2 regions of the Secundilactobacillus malefermentans genome follow, and region 1 is predicted to be linked to the other one. Evidence: predicted binding sites of a transcription regulator. Region 1 holds the regulator's gene; the other holds the start of a gene.
What was found. The regulator CtsR, encoded in region 1, represses protease genes until heat stress. The targets are predictions, from matches to a motif close to TTGGTCAAAAAAGGTCAAANA.

Region 1 (11,861 bases):
GCAGGTTGCCCCGATTTATTGAAAATCAATCTGCTCAAATGATGGTTCGGAAGGGTGCGGATGCATTAAAAGTGCTTTTGTACTTTAATCCTAACGATCCGGCAGAAATTCAAGCCACCAAGAAAGCGTTTGTCGAGCGGTATGGAACCGAAGCTGCGGCTGCGGACATTCCAACCTTTTTGGAAATTATTACCTATGACGATAAGATTGGTGGCAGCAAGTCTCGCGAATTTGCAAAAGCAAAGCCAGAGCTTGTTTTACGTTCCATCTCTGAATTCACAAAGCCACAGTATCACGTCGACGTTTTGAAGCTGGAAGTGCCGTTCAATCCAGATTATGTTGCTGGTTTAACGGATGCTAACGTTGACCCGGTCTATGAAGAAAAGGACGCAAAGGACTACCTCCATCAAATGAAGGGACTCGTCACTCGGCCATACATTTTCTTAAGTGCCGGTGTGCCAACGCCCGTTTTCCAAAAGGAATTACAACTTGCGTCAGAAGCTGATTCAGGATTTTCAGGAGTGCTCAGTGGGCGAGCAACCTGGATTGAAGGAATTGATGTTTACTTAAATGAGGGCGCTGACGGACTGACAAAGTGGTTGGATTCCAAAGGGAAGCAGAATATTCACGATTTAGCTTCCATTCTTAGTGAAGGTGCAAAGCCTTGGTACAGCGTCTATGGTGGCTTAGAAAATATTGATGTATTTGATGCTAAAACGGTAATCGATTAAAAATGTTTGGGGGATTTGCCACGATATATTGCATTTTGCCACTCGGATGGTACAATATATTGTGTTGAATTTAATCTAAAGGAGAGACCCCCATGCTTGTATTATCTGGAACGATCGGGGCTGGTAAAACCAGTCTTACTAATTTATTAGCGACACATTTACACAAACCTGCATTTTATGAATCCGTAGATGACAATGAAATTTTGCCATTATTTTACAAGGATCCGAAAAAATACGCCTTTTTGCTACAAATTTACTTTTTAAATAAGCGATTGGATAGCATTAAGAAAGCCGCTTCTGATGACCGCAGCATCTTAGATCGTTCTATTTTTGAGGATTCACTCCTGTTCCATTTGAATGCAGACTTAGGTCGGGCAACTAACACTGAAGTATCAATCTATGATTCACTCCTAAGCAACATGATGGAGGAATTACCGGAAGATACCCATAAGAAAAATCCTGATTTATTGATTCACATCAACATCTCGTTTGATACCATGTTGAAGAGAATTAAAAAGCGCGGACGTTCTTATGAGCAAGTTGACCAAGATCCCAGCTTATTCGAATATTATAAAGAATTAGATGAACGCTATAGTGACTGGTACGAAAACTACGATAAGTCAGATAAAATTCAAATTGATGGCGATAAGTATGATTTCGTGGAAAATCCAGGCGCACGTGGGCAAGTGCTTCAGCTAATCGATCAAAAAATTGCAACTCTGTAATTATTTGAGAAAAATTATTAAATAGCGTATGATACAGGTAATTATTAAACGCGATGTACCTAAGTAGAGTGTTAAGAGAGATAGTGGCCGGTGTGAACTATTAGACTCGAATTCCAGTACGTTAATGCGGGCAGGTAATGCTGCACGGTGAAAGCCGTTATTTTCATGAGTGTATAGGTAAGCTTTATCTATGAACTTGGGTGGTACCGCGAAGACCTTCGTCCCAATATCTGGGAGAAGGTCTTTTTTGATACCTAAAAATAAATGAAAAGAGGAAATAAGGATGTTAGATTTAAAAATGATTCGTCAAGAAACGGACTTTGTAAAAGAAAAGTTGGCTACTCGTGGGATTAAGGCAGAGGAAATTGATGAGCTCTTAGCTTTGGACCAGCAGCGTCGGGACCTTATCGTCAAGAGTGAGGGCATGAAGGCGACCAGAAATCAGGTTTCTGATGAAATTTCACAACTTAAACGCAACAAGGAAAGTGCAAACGACAAGATTGCTGAGATGCAAAAAGTCAGCAAAGATATTAAAGCGCTGGATGAAGAACTTGTTGAATTGGAAGTGAAGGTTCAAGACAAGACGTCGCGCTTACCAAATATTCCAAACGACAACGTTCCGATTGGATTGACTGAAGAGGGTAGTGTTGAACTTCGTAAATGGGGCGATATTCGTCACTTTGATTTCAAACCAAAATCTCACTGGGAGATTGGTGAAGATCTGGGAATCCTGGATTTTGAACGGGGTGCTAAGGTTTCTGGTAGTCGATTCCTGTACTACGTTGGCCAAGGAGCAAGACTTGAACGAGCACTCTACAACTTCTTCCTTGATCAAAATCAGGAGGCAGGCTTTAAAGAAGTTTTGCCGCCTTATATGGTAAATGCCGCCTCAATGTACGGAACTGGCCAATTTCCAAAATTTACCGAGGACGTTTATAAGCTTGAGGATGAGGATGAAATTTTAATTCCAACGGCTGAGGTTCCTTTGGTGAACTACTATCGCGATGAAGTGATACCAGCAGAAAAATTACCCGTGCGGTTTACAGCTTTGAGCCCAGCGTTTCGTTCAGAGGCTGGTAGTGCCGGCAAGGACACTCGAGGCCTTATTCGGTTACATCAATTTAACAAGGTCGAAATGGTTCAGTTTACGAAGCCAGAAGATTCATGGGAAGCACTTGAGATGATGACAAATCATGCTGAAGAACTTCTCAAATTATTGGGAATTCCGTATCACGTTATCACACTGACAACGAGCGACATGAGCTTCACCGCCGCAATGACTCATGACTTGGAGGTTTGGTTACCATTCCAAGATCGTTATCGTGAGATTTCAAGCTGTTCAAATACGACCGATTTTCAGGCTCGTCGTGCCCATATTCAATATCGAGATGAAAATGGTAAGCTACAATACGTAAATGCCTTAAACGGCTCAGGATTGGCAGTAGGAAGAGCAGTTGCTGCTATCTTGGAGAATTACCAGAATGAAGATGGAACTGTTACGATTCCTGAAGTACTCCGTCCATACATGGGTGGCGCAGAAATTATTACTAAGGAAGACTAAGTTATAAAATTGAATTTTGTGAGGCCCCGTTTGATTCAACAAACGGGGCCTTTTTTAGTGGGCGGAATGCTGTTAAGAAAGGCGTTTATGAATAAAAGTAACGTTTCAGTAAATCAATTTAAAAAAAGACTAGCGTTTTAAATTCAAAAAGTGTAATATATTTATTGCTGGAAGAAATGGTTTTCATTTATTGACTGAATATCTATTCAAAAAAGATTGAAAGTTTGTTGACAAGCTTTTTCCTAGATGATAAACTAGGATAGTTGTTTCGGAGATGTCGATCGTAATGTTCACCATTTTTGAGGCGTATGTACATGGAGGATTAGCTCAGTTGGGAGAGCGTCTGCCTTACAAGCAGAGGGTCACAGGTTCGAGCCCTGTATCCTCCACTTGAGCCGTTAGCTCAGTTGGTAGAGCATCTGACTTTTAATCAGAGGGTCGACAGTTCGAGACTGTCACGGCTCATTCCCAGTTTATAACACCATGCGGGTGTGGCGGAACTGGCAGACGCGCTAGATTTAGGTTCTAGTGTCTTTAATGACGTGGGGGTTCGAGTCCCTTCACCCGCACTTATACCTTATAGTTTATAATTAGGTATGCATATGCCGACTTAGCTCAGTTGGTTAGAGCGCTTCACTAGTAATGAAGAGGTCGGGCGTTCGAATCGTCTAGTCGGCATCATATGCGGAAGTAGTTCAGTGGTAGAACATCACCTTGCCATGGTGGGGGTCGCGGGTTCGAATCCCGTCTTCCGCTTTATACCAACCCTGCCGGGGTGGCGGAATTGGCAGACGCACAGGACTTAAAATCCTGCGGTCAGTGATGACCGTACCGGTTCGATCCCGGTCCTCGGCATTTTTACAATTTAATATTTTTATTATTATGCACCCATAGCGCAACTGGATAGAGTGTCTGACTACGAATCAGAAGGTTGTAGGTTCGACTCCTACTGGGTGCATTTTTTGTTGTATTCAGATAGCAAAAGCGGGAAGTAGCTCAGCTTGGTAGAGCACCACGTTCGGGGCGTGGGGGTCGCAGGTTCAAATCCTGTTTTCCCGATAATGATAAAAAGTTAGAAAGCACTGGTCTTTTAGGCCGGTGCTTTTTGATTGTCCAGAAATGAACAGGTAAAACAAATTGAAAACGCTTTATTAACGGTATTTTGAATCTAAAACCGATTTTTGTGAAAAAATAATCACAAAGGGAAACCTAAAGTTACACTAGCCAACCAATTTGCTTACAATTTGGTGTGAAGTGGTGAAACCCTTATATATCATGCCTTATTAGCCTACTTATTTGGTCAAATAGTGATTTGACTTTGAAATATTGAGAACTATACTAAGATTTGTAATTGAGTTTGTGAAAGTTAAACCGCTTTCAAAACGGTTGCTCTTTACAATTCGACGAACTAATTAACAATGTTTGAAACGATCCACAACAAACCCCACCTTCAGTATTTTTAAAACAAATTATGAAAGCGATTTAATTGTCCACGTTTTAAATAATTGCAAGGAGGAAATTTTCATGGCAGATAAAATTAGTGGCTCAGATGCAGTCCTCAAAGTCATTTAAGACTGGGGCGTTAATCACATTTACGGGTTACCAGGTGGCTCATTTGATTCAACAATGAACGCTATCCATAATCAAAAAGATCATTTCAATTATATCCAGGTACGTCACGAAGAGGCTGGTGCTATTGCAGCTTCTGCAGATTATAAGTACACAGGCAAAATTGGTGTCTGCTTCGGTTCAGCTGGCCCTGGTGCCGTTCATTTGATGAATGGTTTATACGATGCAAAGATTGACCGTATTCCATTATTGGCAATCGTTGCTCAAGTTCCTACATCTCGCATGAACATGGATTTCTTCCAAGCTACTGATGAAGAGCCAATGTTTGATGATGTTTCTGTTTGGAACAGAACCGCTATGACTGCAGAAAGTCTTCCACAAATGGCTGACGAAGCAATTCGTCAAGCATATGAGAAGAAGGGTGTCGCTGTTTTGACCATTCCTAAGGACTTAGGCTGGGCAGAAATTGATGATACTTACGTTTCAAATGCTAAGTCACAAGTTACGCCTCTTTATCCAGACCCAACTCCAGAAAGTGTTTCTGAAGCAACTAAGTTAATCAAAGATGCAAAATCACCAATGATTTACTTTGGTTTAGGTGCCAAAGATTCAGAAGAAGAATTAAAGGCTGTTTCAGAAAAATTCCACATGCCTCTTGTTTCTTCAGTACTCGCAAAGGGTATCTTGGATGAAGATTATCCAGCATACTTAGGCTCAACCGGACGTGTTGCTCCTAAGCCAGGTTCAGAAGCTGGATTCAGTACTGACTTAATTCTTTGGGTTGGTAACGATTCTCCATTTAGTATCTTCCTATTTAATAAGAAAGCTAAAGTTATCCAAATTGATATTGAAAGCGAAAAATTGGGCAAACGTCGCTCAGCTGATGTTGCTATGTTGACTGACTCAAAGAAGGCCTTGAAGGCAATTCTTGATGCCGGTGAAGACAAGCCAGCTTCAGACTTCTACAATGCATCTATTGCTAACAAGAAGAACTGGACTGAATGGCAAGACAGCTTCAAAGACAGCGATGAGAGTCCTGTTCGTCCAGAACCAATCTTTGACGTTATTAACAAGACTGCTAGCGATAAGGCCGTATTCAGTGTTGATGTCGGTAACGTTAACATCAACTTCGAACGTCTAATTGATATGCACAGTGACCAAAAGTGGAGTACTTCAGGTAAGTACGCAACTATGGGCTGGGGTGTTCCAGCATCTATTGCTGCCAAAGTTAACTATCCAGACCGCGATGTTTACAGTCTAAGTGGTGATGGTGGTTTCGCAATGCTTACTGAAGAAATCTTAACTCAGGTTAAGTACAATTTGCACATCGTAAACGTTGTCTTCAGTAACTCAACTTTAGGTTACATTGAAGCAGAACAACGTGATGATACTCACCAACCACAATCAGGTACTGAAATTGCCGATACTGACTGGGCAAAGGTTGCTGAAGGTTTAGGTGCCGTTAGCTTTACTGCTCGCAACAAAGCTGAGTTCCAGCAGGCTATCGATGAAGCTGCTAAGACTGACAAGCCAGTTGTTATTGACGTCAAATTAACACACAAGATGCCATTTACTACTGAGCACATGTTTATCGACCCATCATGGCAAGATAAGAAACAAGTCGATGAGTTTGTTAAAACATATGACGCACAAGCTTTGAAGCCATTAAGCTACTTCTTGAAGCAAGCTGCAGCTAAATAACAATCGATTAAAATGATGATTGTACCCGGGAAAGTTGAATTTTCGTTTTGGAAATTCAGCTTTTCTATTACATAAAATTAATTTGGGAGGGATAAAGATGCAAGTTGACTACTTGAGTGATGATGAAGCCTTAAAAGGTCAAACTAAACCAGAGACTGTTCTCGTACTTGGCTTTTTTGACGGCGTCCATCGTGGCCATCAACATGTTATTCAAACGGCACGCAAATTGGCCAATAAATACCACTTACCGTTATCCGTGATGACGTTTGATCAGCATCCTTCCCAAATTTTTAAAACAGCATCTTCCGAAAACTTTAGGTATCTGAATACGGTCGACCAAAAAGTTACGCAAATGGAAAAGAACAAAGTTGATTGCTTATATATTACGAGGTTCACGAAAAAATTTGCAAGCCTATCACCTCAACAATTTGTCGATCAATACATTGTGCAGTTAAACGCCAAACTGGTCGTGGTTGGATTTGATTACACGTTTGGGGCGGGTGCTAGTGCAACGGGCGATGACTTAAAAGGCTATTCTCATCAGCAGTTTGATGTGAAAGTGGTGCATAAATTGACGCATACGGATGTGAAAGTGAGCTCAACTCGAATTAGAGCGTTGATCAAGGCCGGTAAAGTTGAACTGGCGAACACCTTGTTGGGATATAAATATGAAACGAATGGTCGGCTAATCAAGGCTACTGATGGTCAATATGGCATCGAATTAACGAACTCATTGCAGCAAATTCCGACTGCTGGTAGGTTTGAGTGTCAGATGCTGTACGGCAAACGACCATTGTCGGTGTTCGTGGAAATTAGCGCTAAGGACGGCCTCCTAATCATTAGGAATCAAAAAATGGTAGACGCCATCAACGTGAAGCAAAATCAATTAGTGAGTCTTAAATGGTTGAAATTAATTTCTGAAAGTTCAGCGATGACTCGCCGTCAGCATTTGTTTGAAATATCAAATTAAGACGATTATATATAGAAGAAAGGCAAACTTTTTTGGGTTCACTCAAGAAATGGTTTGTCTTTTTAATTGTCGGTTAAATTTCAGTCCTATTTCTTTGCATTTTTGGAAAACATTCGTATAATAATAGTCAACATTAGTCAAACAAAAGTTGGGAGGGAATAACGTGCAGGGTCAGAATATTTCCGATATTATCGAAAAGTATCTGAAGCAAATTTTGGCGGATTCCGAGCAAGTTGAGATTAGTCGTTCCGAAATTGCTAATCTATTCAATGTTGTTCCATCTCAGATTAACTATGTTATGAAGACTCGTTTTACGATTCAAAATGGGTACATCGTTGAAAGTAAACGAGGCGGTGGCGGTTACATCCGTATCGAAAAAGTGAATTTGCTGGATGATGTAGGTGTAATCGATTCCTTAATTGGGACGATTGGGGAATCCATTTCTCAGAGAGATGGGCTCGCAATTGTGCAAAATTTGTACAATAATGAAGTTGTAAACAGGCGAGAGGCCAATTTAATTTTAGCAGCTATTGATAAGCAAACTTTGGCAGCGGACGATCGCATGCAGGAAAATAGTTTTAGAGCGCGAATTTTGATTGGAATTTTGAATCATTTACGTTACGAGAGCTAAGGAAGAGAGGATTTTATATGGATAATTTATTTACTCCCAGCGCTAAAAGCGTTTTGGTATTGGCTCAAGAACAAGCAAAGTACTTTAAGCATCAAGCAGTTGGGACAGAACACCTCTTACTTGCCCTGACAATTGAAAAAAATGGGATTGCAAATCGGGTCCTAGATCAGTTTTCCATTACCGAAGATGATGTGAGAGAAGAGATTGAACGGTTTACTGGCTATGGAACAATGACCAGCGTCAGCAAGGAATCTTACTTACCATATTCACCAAAGGCCAAGGATATTCTTGCTCTTGCTGGAGAAGAAGCTAAACGATTGGGAGCAACAAAAATTGGAACAGAACACCTTTTGCTGGCCCTCTTAAGCGATGAAACAATTTTGTCGTCTCGAATTTTAATGAATTTAAACTTAGATTTGACTCAGACTCGTCGGGTCATTTTACGTAAATTGGGTGTTAGCGAAACACAAGCAAAACGAAAGAGCAATCAGCGTCAGCGCAAGCAACAGGGTGGAACACCAACCTTGGACTCTTTGGCACGTGATTTAACCCAAATGGCCAAAGAGGATCGAATGGATCCAACGGTTGGCCGTGCTAAGGAAGTTAAGCGGGTCATCCAGATTCTAAGTCGCCGAACCAAGAACAACCCCGTTTTAATTGGGGAACCTGGTGTTGGTAAAACAGCGATTGCTGAAGGACTTGCGCAAAAGATTATTGCGGGCGACGTTCCGGAAGACATGCAGCAAAAACGATTAATGATGCTTGATATGGGATCATTGGTTGCTGGAACTAAGTATCGTGGTGAGTTTGAGGATCGCCTCAAGAAGGTCATTGATGAAATTTACAACGATGGCCAAGTCATTCTATTTATTGATGAATTACACACGTTAATTGGTGCTGGTGGAGCTGAAGGCGCAATTGATGCCTCGAACATTCTGAAGCCTGCGTTAGCGCGAGGCGAACTTCAAACCATTGGTGCAACAACACTTGATGAATATCAAAAGTACATTGAGTCTGATGCTGCCTTGGAGCGTCGTTTTGCGACGGTTCAGGTAGATGAGCCAACGGAAGATGAAACGGTTGAAATTTTGCATGGGCTAAGACCAAGATACGAGGATCATCATCACGTCAACATTTCTGACGATGCTTTGGATCAAGCTGTTAAGCTCTCTAGTCGCTATATTAGTGACCGATTCCTGCCTGATAAAGCAATCGATTTAATGGACGAAGCAGCTGCAAAGGTCCGTATTGACCATATGGGACAACCAAGCAAGCTGTCTAAACAGGAAGATGAATTAAGCGATTTGCACGATAAGCGCGAGGCTGCTATCTTAGATCAAGCTTTTGAAAAGGCTGCTGAAATTCGTGATCAAGAAGTGAAACTCGAAGCTAAGATTCAAAAGAAGCAAGAACGAGCAGCGAAACAAAATGATGAAGGTCAAAACTACTCACTGACTGTCAGTGCTGAGGATGTGGCCGAAGTAGTTGCTGAATGGACAGGAGTTCCAATTACGCAACTTCAGAAGAGCGAAAGCGACAGACTCATTAATTTGGAATCAGTTCTCCACAAACGAGTGATTGGACAAGAAGAGGCTGTTTCGGCGGTTTCTCGTGCCATTCGACGTGCGCGAAGTGGTCTGAAGGATCCGAATCGTCCAATTGGGTCATTTATGTTCCTTGGCCCCACTGGTGTCGGAAAAACGGAACTTGCCAAAGCCTTGGCTGAAGCAATGTTTGGTTCAGAAGACAACATGATTCGAGTTGATATGAGTGAATATATGGAAAAGTATTCAACTAGTCGATTGATTGGCTCAGCGCCAGGATACGTTGGGTATGATGAGGGTGGACAATTAACGGAAAAAGTTCGCCAGAAGCCATACTCAGTTGTGCTATTTGATGAAGTTGAAAAGGCTCATCCTGATGTCTTCAACATTTTGCTCCAAGTTCTTGATGATGGATTCCTAACTGATTCAAAGGGTCGCCGTGTTGATTTCCGGAACACAATTCTAATCATGACGTCTAATCTCGGTGCAACGTTGCTACGAGACGAAAAGACAGTTGGATTTGGTGCTGAGGATAAGGCTGGCGATTATAAGGCAATGGCTGATACCATTAAGCAGCAATTGAAACAGTCATTCCGTCCCGAGTTCTTAAACCGAATTGATGAAACAGTTATTTTCCATTCATTGAACAAAAAAGAACTTCACCAGATTGTGAAGTTGATGACCAAGAACATTATTAACCGCATCACGAATCAAGGAATTGCAGTTAAGATTACGCCCGCTGCAATTGATGTCATTGCGGGGGCTGGGTTTGACCCAGAGTACGGTGCCCGTCCAATTCGACGTGCATTACAAACGAAGCTGGAAGATAAGCTTAGTGAGGAATTGTTAAGTGGCCGATTGAAGGCGACTGATCAAGTCACAATCGGAGCTAGACAGGGCGACATTACCATTACGGTAAAGGAACCAAAGGCTAAAACCGATAAAGGGAATCAACCAGTGACAAGCAAATAATAGGAGGGCTGAGACAATTGTCTCGGCCTTTTTTATGGAGGAAATTAGGATGCAAACTAAAAAAGTAGACTATATTGTAATCGGCGGGGGATCTGGAGGCATTGCGTCAGCTAATCGTGCAGCTGAACGAGGCGCAAGCGTTCTGCTTTTTGAACCAAACCAAATTGGTGGGACCTGCGTCAACGTTGGGTGTGTTCCTAAGAAAGTTATGTGTCAGGCGGCCAATCTAATCTTGGATGAAAAATTAGCCCCAGATTATGGCTTTAGTGAACCTGCAATGACGCTTAATTTTGACCAATTTGTGGCAAACCGATCAGCTTATATTGACCGGATACACACTAGCTACTTTAACGGATTGGACCATAATGGGGTTATTCATTTAAAGCAGGCAGCAACCTTTGTGGATGGCCATACTGTGGAGTCGAATGGTGAACGATATACAGCTTCTCACATATTGATTGCGACTGGGAGCCGACCAAATCGTCCTGATATTGTTGGTGGCAACTTAGGAATCACTTCTGAAGACTTCTTTAGTCTAACCAAATTACCAAAACGGATTACCGTTGTGGGTAGCGGCTATATTGCAACTGAATTTGCTGGACTGCTTCATTTACTAGGAAGCGATGTGACAATTCTTTCCCGCCATCAAAGCCTACTGCCGACATTTGATCAAATCATTTCTGAAAATATTACGGCCCAATATCGAGATTCTGTGTCACTGCTAACGGGAGATGAGGCCGTCTCTGTTAATAAAGCAAACGGGGCGTTAGAAATCAAAACACAATCGGGTCGAACAGTTGAAACAGATCAAATCATTTGGGCAATTGGTCGAACACCGTATACTGCAAGCTTAAATTTAGAGAAGACGAATGTGCAGGTTGACGAAGCGGGCGCCATTACCGTTGATAAATATCAGAAAACGACGGCTGATGGAATTTATGCGGTCGGGGATGTCGTTAATTTAAAGAACCTGACGCCAGCTGCCATCGCGGCAGGTCGACGATTATCTGAAAGACTGTTTAACCAACAAACTGACAGTTACTTAGACTATTCGCAGATTCCAACGGTTGTGTTTACGCATCCAGAGATTGGAAGCGTGGGCTTAACGGAGGCGGAAGCGGTACACCAATTTGGTGCCAAACAGGTTCGAGTTTATGAGTCAAACTTTACGCCAATGAGGGATGCACTATCTGAGTCCAGTCAAAAAAGTCATTTCAAACTAGTGTGTGCTGGCGCTGACGAGCGAGTTGTTGGCTTACACGGGATTGGTGAAGGGATGAGTGAATTATTGCAGGGATTCAGCGTTGCAATCAGAATGGGTGCGACGAAACAGGATTTTGACCAAACGGTTGCAATCCATCCCACTCAGGCTGAAGAATTTGTCACGATGCGTGGCGGTCGAGCTGGCAAGGGGTCGTAGTTAAATGCTTGACAGTTAATGATTGAACGAGTATTAT
Region 2 (11,861 bases), 100 kb from region 1:
AGTTAGCTGTTAAATTACAACAGCTAGGTCATGGTAAATTTGGTAATCCAGAAGAAGTAGCTAAAGCCATTAAGAAGGCCGTTCGGTCTTCCTATCGACTATCTAAAGCAGTTACTGAATCAGTAGATTCAATTCTGGCGGTTTATGCTGAAATTATTCGTACACTTCAAGCACAAATTACAAAGCTCGATAAATCAATTCAACAACTTTCAGTGCAAATTACCGAAATCAAATGTCTCACTAGTATTCCTGGAATCGGTGCCGTATTTGCGGCGGGTATTGTATCCGAAATTGGTCAAATAACTCGTTTTCCAAATGAAAGTCACATTGCTAAATATGCTGGCTTAGCTTGGATGCCACATGAATCAGGAACTAGTATCCGGCAATCCACTCCTCGTACCCGTAAGGGTAACCAATATCTACGTTACTACTTAGTTGAAGCTGCCAACTCAGTAAGACGTTACGATCCAACATTCCAACGTTACTATCAAAAAAAATATAAAGAGGTTCCTAAGTATCGTCACAAACGAGCTGCCGTTTTAACAGCACGTAAGTTGGTTAGATTAGTAGACGTTCTAATTCGAAATAATCAACTTTACGTACCACCAGAAACTGGTATAGCTGAATAAATGACGATAACGGAAACGAGCGTAGCTCGGTGAAATTCTTACTTTCAGCGGGCTGGGGTAGATATGCTCTAAATTAACAAATTTTACGGGCTTTCAGGCTTATCACCTTCTTGACTTATTACCACAAGGCTATTTTACCCTATTTATAGTAGAAAACTCATCTGAAGATTAAATAGTTGCATTATGGGACAGATTGAAGTAAAACTAAACGTAATTAGCAGTGCTTGTGTTTGACTGCTAGTTCCAAAAAGTTCCGATTAACGGGCTAACTTATTGAGTTCTAAAAGTTGCACTCTAACTCGAAACGGGTATAATAAAAATAAAGGTCAAAGAAGGTCAAACTTTTTCAAGACCTTCAATCCTACTTTTGGTGTGAACCAGAAAGGAGCTTAAAAATGCTCTGTCAGAACTGTCACGAACGTGAAGCAACCATTCATCTATTTGTTAATGTGAATGGTCAAAGGCAACAGGTCGATTTATGTCAGAACTGTTATCAGCTTCTTAAAAACCAACAAGGAAATATTGAAAATGGAGGTAGTCAAATGGCACAAGATCCATTTGGATTCGGTAACTTAGACGATATCTTCCGCGCAATGCAAGGCGGATCTCAACCAAATTCCAACCAATCTAATTTTCAGCAACAGGTTCCGCCTACCCAAGCCAGTCGAGGAAACGGCGGTCAAAACGGTGGTACCCTACTTGGTCAATTTGGAACGAATTTAACTGAAATGGCTAAAAATGGAAAAATTGATCCTGTCATTGGTCGAGATAAGGAAATTAGTCGGGTCATTGAAATTTTAAATCGTAGAACCAAAAACAATCCCGTTCTCATCGGTGAAGCCGGTGTTGGTAAAACAGCGGTTGTTGAAGGCCTCGCGGAAAAAATCGTTGAAGGCGCCGTTCCACAAAAACTAATTAACAAACAAATTATTCGCTTAGATGTTGTTTCGCTTGTTCAAGGAACCGGAATTCGAGGTCAGTTTGAGCAGCGAATGCAACAGTTAATGAAGGAAGTCCAAGAAAATTCTGACGTCATTCTCTTCATTGATGAAATTCACGAAATTGTCGGAGCTGGAAATGCTGAGGGCGGCATGGATGCAGGTAACGTTTTGAAACCCGCCCTTGCCCGCGGCGAATTCCAACTAGTTGGTGCAACAACTTTAAATGAATACAGAGATATTGAAAAAGATCAAGCACTTGCTAGACGGCTGCAGCCAGTTACAGTTGATGAACCTTCCCCCGAAGAAGCTATCAAAATTTTAAAGGGTATTCAAAAGAAGTATGAAGATTATCACCATGTTCATTACACTGATGAATCAATTGAAGCAGCAGTCAAACTTTCCGACCGCTATATTCAAGATCGATTCTTACCTGATAAGGCAATTGACCTACTTGACGAGTCCGGTTCAAAAAAGAACCTAACGATTAATGTGGTTGATCCCAAGGATATTGAGCAAAAGGTTAAGGATGCCGAAGCTCAAAAGCAAAACGCCTTAAAGCAGGAAGATTATGAAAAAGCAGCTTATTATCGTGATCAAGTCACGAAACTTGAAAAAGCGAAGGATAGTCAATCAACTGAGTCTGCTGGTGGCGTTCCTAAGGTTACTGAAGAAGATATGCAGAAGATTGTTGAAGAGAAAACGGATATTCCAGTTGGCGAATTGCAATCTAAAGAACAACAACAGTTGAAAGATCTCAGCTCTGATTTGGAATCTCACGTCATTGGTCAAAATGAAGCGGTAGATAAAGTTGCTCGGGCCATTCGTAGAAACCGAATTGGGCTAAACGGGACTGGCCGTCCAATTGGTTCATTCCTGTTTGTCGGTCCTACCGGTGTTGGAAAAACCGAGCTTGCTAAACAGTTAGCAAATGAATTGTTTGGCTCGGAAGATTCAATGATTCGTTTTGACATGTCTGAATACATGGAACCCCATTCAATTTCTAAATTAATCGGGTCCCCACCTGGCTATGTTGGATACGAAGAAGCTGGTCAATTAACGGAACAGGTTCGGCGTCATCCTTATAGTTTGGTACTTCTTGACGAAGTTGAAAAGGCTCATCCAGACGTTATGCACATGTTCCTACAAATTCTGGATGATGGTCGATTGACTGATTCACAAGGTCGTACCGTTTCCTTCAAGGATACGATAATCATCATGACGTCAAATGCCGGATCTGGTGACGCTGAAGCTAACGTTGGTTTTGGTGCTGCATCAACCGGAAAAACTCATTCTGTTTTGAATCAACTAACCAACTACTTTAAGCCTGAATTTTTAAACCGGTTTGACGATATTATTGAATTTAACTCTCTCAGCAAAGAAAACTTGATGAAGATTGTTGATTTGATGATTAATAACGTGAACGGAATGCTTGCACAACAAGATATCCACGTTCATGTAACCACCCCAGTGGAGGAAAAATTAGTTGAATTAGGCTATGATCCTTCTATGGGTGCCCGTCCACTCCGACGTGTCATTCAGGAACAGATTGAAGATCGAATTGCAGATTACTATCTTGATCATTCGGACACGAAGAACCTTACCGCCAAAATGAGTAATGGTGACATTATCATCGAGACGGCAACAACTACTGAAGAATAAGACAAAACCCCAAGTCAAATTGACTTGGGGTTTTTGTTATCTTCACGAACCCCCCGTAAATGCGGTATACTGTGACTATTACAAAAGATAGAACGGAGGTGAGCTTGTTGCCATTATGGAACTGGATTAAGAGTATCCTGACACCTAATCAAAATAAATCACACAGCTATCAATCCAAACATAGACCGAAACATCATCCAATTATCAAGAACAGAGTGAGCTCACCTGCTCCAACGACCACTTCCAAAATAAATCGACCGAAAAATTCAGATAATTCTACAGAAGAATCGGTAAATTCAGTTCTAGAAACCCATGAAAGACCAGATTCATTGCTCGTCATTCTGTATCTTGATGAACGTCATAAAATGCTTCTTCAGCCCCAAGTTATTGGCGGTCAGATTGGTAATCCAATTAACTTTCAAGTCCAACAGATCGACAACTATTCAATGACCGGAATTGACGGCTATACGGCCAATTTTCCATCCGAATATGCCATCATGACCCTACGGTTTAGCAAACAACATGGTAAGCCTGTCATTAGTTACGCAATAGACTATGACACGAATAATCTTTTGGCCCCTCCTGATTACCATGAAGGACTTCTAAATGAGCCATTCAGTATTGAACCAACAAAAATTAATCACTATAAACTAATTCGCGTTCAGGGACAAATGATTGGCGCCTTTAACCAACAAGTTCAAGCAGTATTCGCGTTTTATCGTCAGCAAGATTGGCAAACTGTTCAAGAAGTTGGTATTTATATCAAACTCAATAAACAAAAAACAATTTTTAATGAACCTGATGGAGACCAACAAACCTACACTTTCCCGAAAAATTCAATTTGGCGAGTCTTTCGAGAAATTGTCAAAGTTGATGGCACTACTTGGTATAACCTTGGTGGTCCGCAATGGCTAACAAGTAATTGGACAATTATCAGGACCCAACCAATGCAACCTGCATTAGATACGAAGCTTCACTCATTTCATGCTGTTGCGACTCAACTTGATGCCTCAATAGATTTTGTGCAAAATGAATCCGTTAATTACTATGATCAACCATACGGCCAAATTATCGGCAAACTAGCACATGGAACCAAGGTAAAGATCATTGAGCAACTCCGTGATGAGCAGAAACTGCTTTGGTATCGACTAGACAATAATGGCATTATTTCAGAAAAGTACATCAAACTCACAAAATAAGGACCGTGGCGAGTAATCGCCGCGATCCTTATTTTTTAATCTTCTGTAATAGCTTGATATTCGTTATCAACCCTATTTCGATTTTGCAGACGTTTATTAATTTCTAGCACAATCGTTGGAATAAACATCGTTACAACGACAATCAACCAAGCCATTGGTGGTAATGAAACTAACTCAAATAGATTTTGGAGTGGCGGTAAAATTGCAACTGCCAGAACTAGCACAACCGCAATGGTCATCCCCATGTTCAACGTTGGGTTTGATTTAAAACTCGCAACTCTGAGACTTTCTCTCGTTTTAATTGCGTAGATATCAATCATTGACCCCAAGGCTAGAACTAAGAAGAGCATTGTCATTCCTATAGCTGCGCCACCATTTGACATCCCAAAACGACCAAACGCGTAAATACTAAGGGTTAAAATAGTAAACGTGACGGCTCTAATCGCAACGCGCGTTCCTAATCCATTTGCAAATATACTCGTTAACTGAGTAATTGGCTTTTGTTTCATAACGGACTTTTCGCCTGGTTCACGACTTAGGTAGAAGCCTGGAATCCCGTCAGCAAGCACGTTAATTAATAATAGCTGCTCAGCAATTAGTGGCGCGCCCCACCCGATTGCCACGGAAAAGATCATAAGGAACAGTTGGGCAAAGTTAACCCCAATTAAAAATTCAACTGCTTTCAATATATTTTGATAGACTGTTCGTCCTTCTGAAACCGCAGCAACAATGGTGGCAAAGTTATCATCCGTTAGCACCATATCAGCGGCTCCCTTAGAAACTTCGGTACCCGTAATTCCCATTGCGATCCCCACGTTTGCGGCCTTCAGTGCGGGCGCATCGTTCACGCCATCTCCAGTCATGGCCACAACGGCACCTTGCTCCTGCCAAGCGGTCACAATCCGAATTTTATCTTCAGGTGATACTCTAGCGAATACCGTTGTCCCCTCAATTTGGTCCATTAGCTGCTCATCCGATAGCTTTCGTAATTCCGTACCCGTTAGGACGCTATCACCAGCATTTAAGATCCCAATTTTTTTAGCAATTGCTTTCGCAGTTTCTAAATGATCTCCCGTAATCATGACGGTTTTTATTCCAGCGCCATGCGCTTCACTAATTGCAGCTATTACTTCTTCTCTAGGTGGATCAATCATCCCTACTAAACCTAATAAGTCTACTTCATCCTGTAAGTTCTCAATCGATTCAGTTGGAACACCATCAAAAACTTTATATCCAACTGCTAGTACTCGTAAGGCTTCACGACCAAAAGCATCGTGATTTTTAAGTGCCTCCGCATATTCAGCCGTATCTCGATTAATCGGTAACCGGTCAAAGGCACCTTTGACAATGAGTAAGCTTTTATTATTTGGTAGCTTTTGTAAAGTTGCCATTGTTTTCTTTGTTGAATCAAATGGATCTTCAGCCAACCTCGGCGAATCATTTTCCAAAGAATTTCGGGACATTCCAAATTTGTGTAGTAATCTAACGATTGCTAATTCAGTTGAATCCCCGATTTCAAGCGCCAAATCATTTTCATCCTTGGTAATTTGAGCATTTGTCGCGAGTCCAAACATTTTTAAAAGTTTGGCTTGATGATCATCTAATACATCGACTTCATTGACCGCTGTAAGACCACCTTCGTTTACCCACAATTTAGTAATCGTCATTTTATTTTGGGTAAGGGTTCCAGTCTTGTCAGAGGCAATGACGTTAACATTTCCAATTGTTTCAACCGCACTAACCCGACGCATAATCGCATTTCGTTTTGCCATTTTTTTGACACCATGGGCAAGACTAATTGTGACGATAATTGGTAACGTTTCCGGTACGGCTGCAACCGCAAGTGAAACGCCAATCATTAGGCTACTTGCTAGTGGGTCACCATGAAGAAACATCCCTAGAAGAAAAATAATGATTCCTCCCGCAATGGCAACTCCAGATAAAGAGCTGACCAATCGGTTCAATCGATTTTGAAGCGGTGTTTGCTTGACCTTTGTTTGATTCAACATGCCAGCAATGGATCCTAACTCAGTCTGCATACCAATTTCGGTAACCACAGCCGTCGCATTTCCTTGGGTAACAGCAGTTCCCGAGAAAACAATATTTTGATAATCTCCAATTTCTTCGGGTTCTTCTCGTAACGGCTCTGAAATCTTATCCACAGGCAAACTTTCACCCGTTAGAATTGCTTCGTCTATTGAAAGGTTACTTGCCGTAATAAGGCGCGCATCCGCAGGAACCTGACTTCCTGGTTCAAGTAAAATAACGTCTCCGACCACTAATTCTGTTGCATCAAGCATTATTTTTTGGCCATTTCTCAACACTTGAACTTCATGCACACTGAGTTTCTTTAACGCAGATAAGGCCTGCTCTGCACTATGTTCCTGATACATGCCAATCATAACGTTAAGAACTAAAATACTTCCAATCACAATTGGCTTTGTCCAACCGCTATCAGTTGTTAATGCTAAATAAATTGATAAAACAACTGCAAACAGTAAAACAAGTGACGCGATGTCGGAAATATGTCGACCAATTTGCTGAAAAATATTGGGCTTCTTCGCCTCTGTTAAAACATTTTTTCCGTTTTCTTCCTGTCGACGAACAACCTCGGCGTCGTTTAAGCCGCTAGTTTGATTCGTCGAATAGTTCTGTACAATTTCTTCTATGGGTAGCTGGGTATTGGTCATCTTCATCTCTGACAGTCCTTTCTTGGTACTCTGTTAGGGATCAATAATCAAACTCGCTTATTGATATAGTTTCGTTAATTCCTCTAACTATCATTCTAAAGGAAAATCCACTTTTTAACAACTATTAATTATCGTTACCATAAAATAAATCTAATATAATTCACAATTTGGACAAACAAAAAGACTTCCCATCAGCGATGTGAAGTCTCTTCGATATCATTCAGGCCTCTTGCTTTGCCTGATTCGTCTTTAACTCTTTTTGCTTTTGTAATTCGGCCAAATGCACTTCATGCGTTAAAAATGCGTGAGTTCGTGCAGCATAGTCATTTTCTTTTCCTAATTTAACGAGGTAGCCATTAATGAAATCAACTTCCGTTGGGCGATAATTATGCATATCCTGATACATTGAGGGATAGTGCAGTGGATTAGCAACTTTACTAACATAATTAACGCTGTCTAATTCTTCTTGACGTGTATTAATCATCTTGACACCGGCTCGTTCACAAACATCATATGCTTCATTAATTAATTGTCGACTCATATCATCTGCACCTTTGTACGCAGCATATTCGCCCATTGTCATTTCAAACATGGTACATAACGTGTTCACAACTGAATTAAAAACGACCTTTGCCATCAATGTTCCTTTAAAGTTTGTCGTCAACGTCGGATTAAACTGTGCTTTTTCTAATTCAGTCACCAATTTATGCGTGAAATCATCAGGTTTTTCAGTATAATTCGCTAAATTCATTGTTCCGGCACCGCGCGCACCGATGAAATCGACATCGCCTGGCCCGTTTAATACGGTCGCAACCAAGGCTGTTCCGGCAATTAGTTTCTCTGGCGCAAAGTAGTTAAGTAATTTTTCTACGTGTCCCATCCCATTCATGCAGGTAAAAGCGTATTGAGTTGGCTTAAAAAATGCGTGACACCGTTTCAAAACGTCCGCTAGTTGCATTTGCTTCGTGAAAAAAATGTAGCAATCGGGATCTCCCTTATATTCTTCCGGATAATAGACATTAACGGGTACTAATTCCCGATCTTGATGATCACGTGAAACGTAAACGCCACCCTGCTCACGCATCTTTTCGACATGCGGTTCCCAGGTATCCACAAAATCAACCTGATTTCCTGCCTCTTGTAGTAAAACGCCATAACGCAATCCCATTGCGCCTGAACCAACAACCGTAAATTTCATATGTATGTCTCTCCTTATCATTTGACCTAATTATGTATGCCTTAAATTGGATCCTTTAATATCTAAAATTTCCAATCAAGTTAGGTAATAATTTAAGCCTAAAAATGTGAGAAGTCAAATTAATTTATAATCATATTTTAATAATATTGAAGGTATCAAAAAAACCTATCTCGAAAGATAGGCTTTGATGTTTAAAGATTAATATCCATATTAAAGGTTAGTTTTGAAAGATTCAGGCTCTCTGAAAGTAAGTCATAGGTAAATTGCGTTGTTTTCTCATTCATTTCCGTCGCAATTTCATGGTTCTGACGAGTTAAGAAAGCAGTCAATTTTTCTCCACTAAGTGAACTGGCTTCTCGATCTGCATCAGCAATATGAGTTCGGAATCGTTCCTTCGCTGCTGTCACAAAATCGGTGTCTGATTCAATAAATTGTTGGTAATGAGATTCCACCACCGCTGATAACTTTCGGTACGTCCAGTAAGCACTCTTACCATCCATTTTAACCGGAGTAGTTTGGTAACTAACATCTGTATCCGTTGCATTTGCGTAAAAGGGAACGTATGGACTAAATGCCGGAACGCCAAAGTTCAACCAGAAAATAGCTGATTGTGCTTCCGGTACATCATTTCTAATTTGTAACACGTGTGAGTTTTGCGTCCGATTCATTGAAATTGGTCGGAACTTCGTCTTCAATTCCTCTGGACCATTTCCTAATGGATCATAGTCCGTTTCATTATAGTGAGAGCTTAAGATATACTCAATATCCTCAACACTAATCTTTTTATCTGTATGGCAAATAAATGGTAATTCATTCGAATCTGGTTCCTGTTCGATTTCTGGATTTAAGTAACGTTGGCCAAACCATACTCTAGGTGTATTGTAATGGCGGTCTTTTTCATTACTTGTGCCAAAAATATGGCGGAAATTCCAGCCCTTTGCATCAGGATTTAGGTGATTTTTCTTAACAAATTCCTGGATACCTTCTGAAAACTTAAAATTGATGGCATCATCAAAGTCAACGTTTTGAATGGCAACTTGATTTGCAGTAATCACGTATGCATCATCAGGGATTCGTTGGGCAACCCAGTGGTGTCCCGTTACAATTTCCATATACCAAACTTCGTCCTTATCACTAAAAAGAACCCCGTTTCCTTCAGGAGAGCCAAACTTTGCAATTAAATTACCAAGATAGTCTACGCCCTCCGCTGCAGAATCAATAAAAGGTAAAACCATCGTCTGAAGTGAATCTTCAGCCAATCCATTTTTAACGAGCGGATCATAAGCGAGTGATTTAGCGTTTCCGTAGACACTTTCAGTCGCACTCATTGCAACGTTATGCTCGTTAAAACCGCTCTCATCGTACACGCCCTCTTTATCGATGTTAACGTTTGGCGTTGCCATGTAACGATAACCATTTTCAGGTAATTCAGCCGTGAACCCATTTTGATTGGAAACTAGGGTCTCATGACGATCACTGACAGCCTCATGAACGTAGAATCGTTGTGGCGTTAGTGGCAAAAATGTATCATCATTTCGGGCAATCAAAGTGGATCCGTCAATCGACGCTTTTTTCCCGACTAAAACGGATGTACAAGCTGATAAATGTTTCTTTTTCATAATTAGGACTCCTCAAAAATTTAGATAGTTTCATTTTACACCTTTCACAAAGAATATTTAGATCCCCCATTAATAAAAGACCGGAAATTCTCATGATATCGAAAATGAAAGCGTTGACATTTATGCTATATCGTTTAAAATAAAATTGTAGGCAATTAGTTTATTCCTACTTGTGATTTTTATTACAATCTTTAGAGTATCTATATTTGGGAGGCAATATCATGAAGGTTATTGTTATTGGCTGTACGCATGCCGGAACATTTGCAACACAACAAATTTTAACGGAACACCCTGACTTTGATGTCACTGTATATGAAAGAAATGATAATCTCTCGTTTCTTTCCTGCGGGATTGCCCTTTGGGTCGGCGATCACGTTTCAGATCCAGATAAAATGTTCTATTCATCTCCAGAAGCACTTACTTCACTTGGCGCAAGCATGAAGATGCAACACGATGTTTTGAGTGTTGATACAGATGCCAAAACACTCGAAGTCAAAGATTTAGTTAGTGATGAAACTAGTACTGAAAGCTACGATAAGTTAGTCATCACCACTGGTTCTACCCCTGTCATTCCACCTATTGAAGGTGTTAAAGATAATGACAAGGTAAAGCTTTGCAAAAACTTTGCGGATGCTAAATCTATTAAGGCTGCTTCAAACAACATTAAATCTGCAGTTGTGATTGGTGCTGGTTATATTGGTGCTGAACTTGCAGAACAATTTGCTGTAACTGGTAAGAAGGTTACCTTAATTGATGGCTTAGATACCGTTTTGGCTAAAAATTTTGATTCAGAAATTTCAGACAGAGTTGCTAAAGATTATACCGACAACGGTGTTACCTTAGCAATGGGCGAAATGGTTAAATCATTCTCTAATGATGGCGATCAAATTACGGTCACCACTACAAAGGGAAGTTACACGGCTGATTTAGCTGTCCTTTCAGCTGGATTCCGTCCACGGACCGAATTAATGAAGGGCAAACTAGATATGCTGGATAACGGCGCAATTATCACTGATGAATATATGCAAACCTCTAATCCAGACATCTTCGCAGCAGGCGACTCATCAGTTGTTAAATACAATCCAACGGGTAAGGATGACTATATTCCTTTGGCCACTAACGCTGTTCGACAAGGTATCTTAATTGGCCATAATATCGTTAAACCAACTGTTAAATATCTAGGCACCCAAGCCTCATCAGCAGTTGCCCTCTTTGGTAAAACCTTAGCTTCATCAGGCTTAACTGTCGGCGGTGCAAAAGCTCGTGGCGTTGAGGTTGATAGTGTAACTCTCGAACAAAATTATCGTCCAGAGTTCATGCTTTCAACAACCCCAATTCTCATGCGCTTAGTTTGGGATCCTAAAACTCACGTCGTCCTAGGTGGTGCTTTCTATAGCGAATATGATTGTGCTCAATCTGCCAACCTCATTTCACTTGCCATCCAAAACAAGATGACTATTGAAGACTTATCAATGGTCGACATGTTATTCCAACCAAACTATGACCAACCATTAAACTACGTAAACGCTGTGGCAATGCAAGCTGTTGCTAAAGCAACGAATGCTTAAAAACATCATGGTAATCAAAAAAGTGGCCGAGACAAAACATTAGTTTTGTCTCGGCCACATCTTTTTACTATTACTTTTCCTAATCAGGCTCCAAAAGGCACTAACTTCGTGTCGTTGTCGATTGCACTAAGCCAAAGATCGGCAAGTGTAAGTCGCAACTCCCTACGCCTAACTACGATTAACAAACAATCCAGGTACGGGATTATTCGTTAATCTAGGCTACGCTCGGAAGCTAACCACCTTTTGTCACACCTTCTTTTACAACTTTTCTGATAACTCAACGTTCGGATACTTATCCTTAAACCAATTTTCAGCAAATCGATTTTCAAATAGGAATAACGGATCTCCATTACGATCT

Region 2: a site for CtsR is predicted at 952-972, ahead of FGL90_RS01340 (ATP-dependent Clp protease ATP-binding subunit). Genes of this name have one in related genera too.

What each region holds. Positions count from the first base shown of each region.
Region 1 is NZ_CP042371.1:359,289-371,149, reverse strand. Features, by position in the region: gene FGL90_RS01940 (tagatose 1,6-diphosphate aldolase) at 1-731, shown strand, start outside; gene FGL90_RS01935 (deoxynucleoside kinase) at 824-1,456, shown strand; gene serS (serine--tRNA ligase) at 1,740-3,017, shown strand; tRNA gene FGL90_RS01925 (tRNA-Val) at 3,334-3,406, shown strand; tRNA gene FGL90_RS01920 (tRNA-Lys) at 3,410-3,482, shown strand; tRNA gene FGL90_RS01915 (tRNA-Leu) at 3,503-3,586, shown strand; tRNA gene FGL90_RS01910 (tRNA-Thr) at 3,622-3,695, shown strand; tRNA gene FGL90_RS01905 (tRNA-Gly) at 3,702-3,773, shown strand; tRNA gene FGL90_RS01900 (tRNA-Leu) at 3,787-3,872, shown strand; tRNA gene FGL90_RS01895 (tRNA-Arg) at 3,902-3,975, shown strand; tRNA gene FGL90_RS01890 (tRNA-Pro) at 4,003-4,076, shown strand; partial or broken gene spxB (pyruvate oxidase) at 4,542-6,287, shown strand; gene FGL90_RS01880 (FAD synthetase family protein) at 6,385-7,257, shown strand; gene FGL90_RS01875 (CtsR family transcriptional regulator) at 7,421-7,888, shown strand; gene FGL90_RS01870 (ATP-dependent Clp protease ATP-binding subunit) at 7,906-10,404, shown strand; gene gorA (glutathione-disulfide reductase) at 10,454-11,824, shown strand.
Region 2 is NZ_CP042371.1:256,684-268,544, forward strand. Features, by position in the region: gene FGL90_RS01335 (IS110 family RNA-guided transposase) at 1-629, shown strand, start outside; gene FGL90_RS01340 (ATP-dependent Clp protease ATP-binding subunit) at 1,025-3,229, shown strand; gene FGL90_RS01345 (MucBP domain-containing protein) at 3,337-4,428, shown strand; gene FGL90_RS01350 (cation-translocating P-type ATPase) at 4,464-7,124, opposite strand; gene FGL90_RS01355 (ketopantoate reductase family protein) at 7,339-8,316, opposite strand; gene FGL90_RS01360 (C69 family dipeptidase) at 8,508-9,935, opposite strand; gene FGL90_RS01365 (FAD-dependent oxidoreductase) at 10,157-11,503, shown strand; gene FGL90_RS01370 (peptide chain release factor 3) at 11,762-11,861, opposite strand, start outside.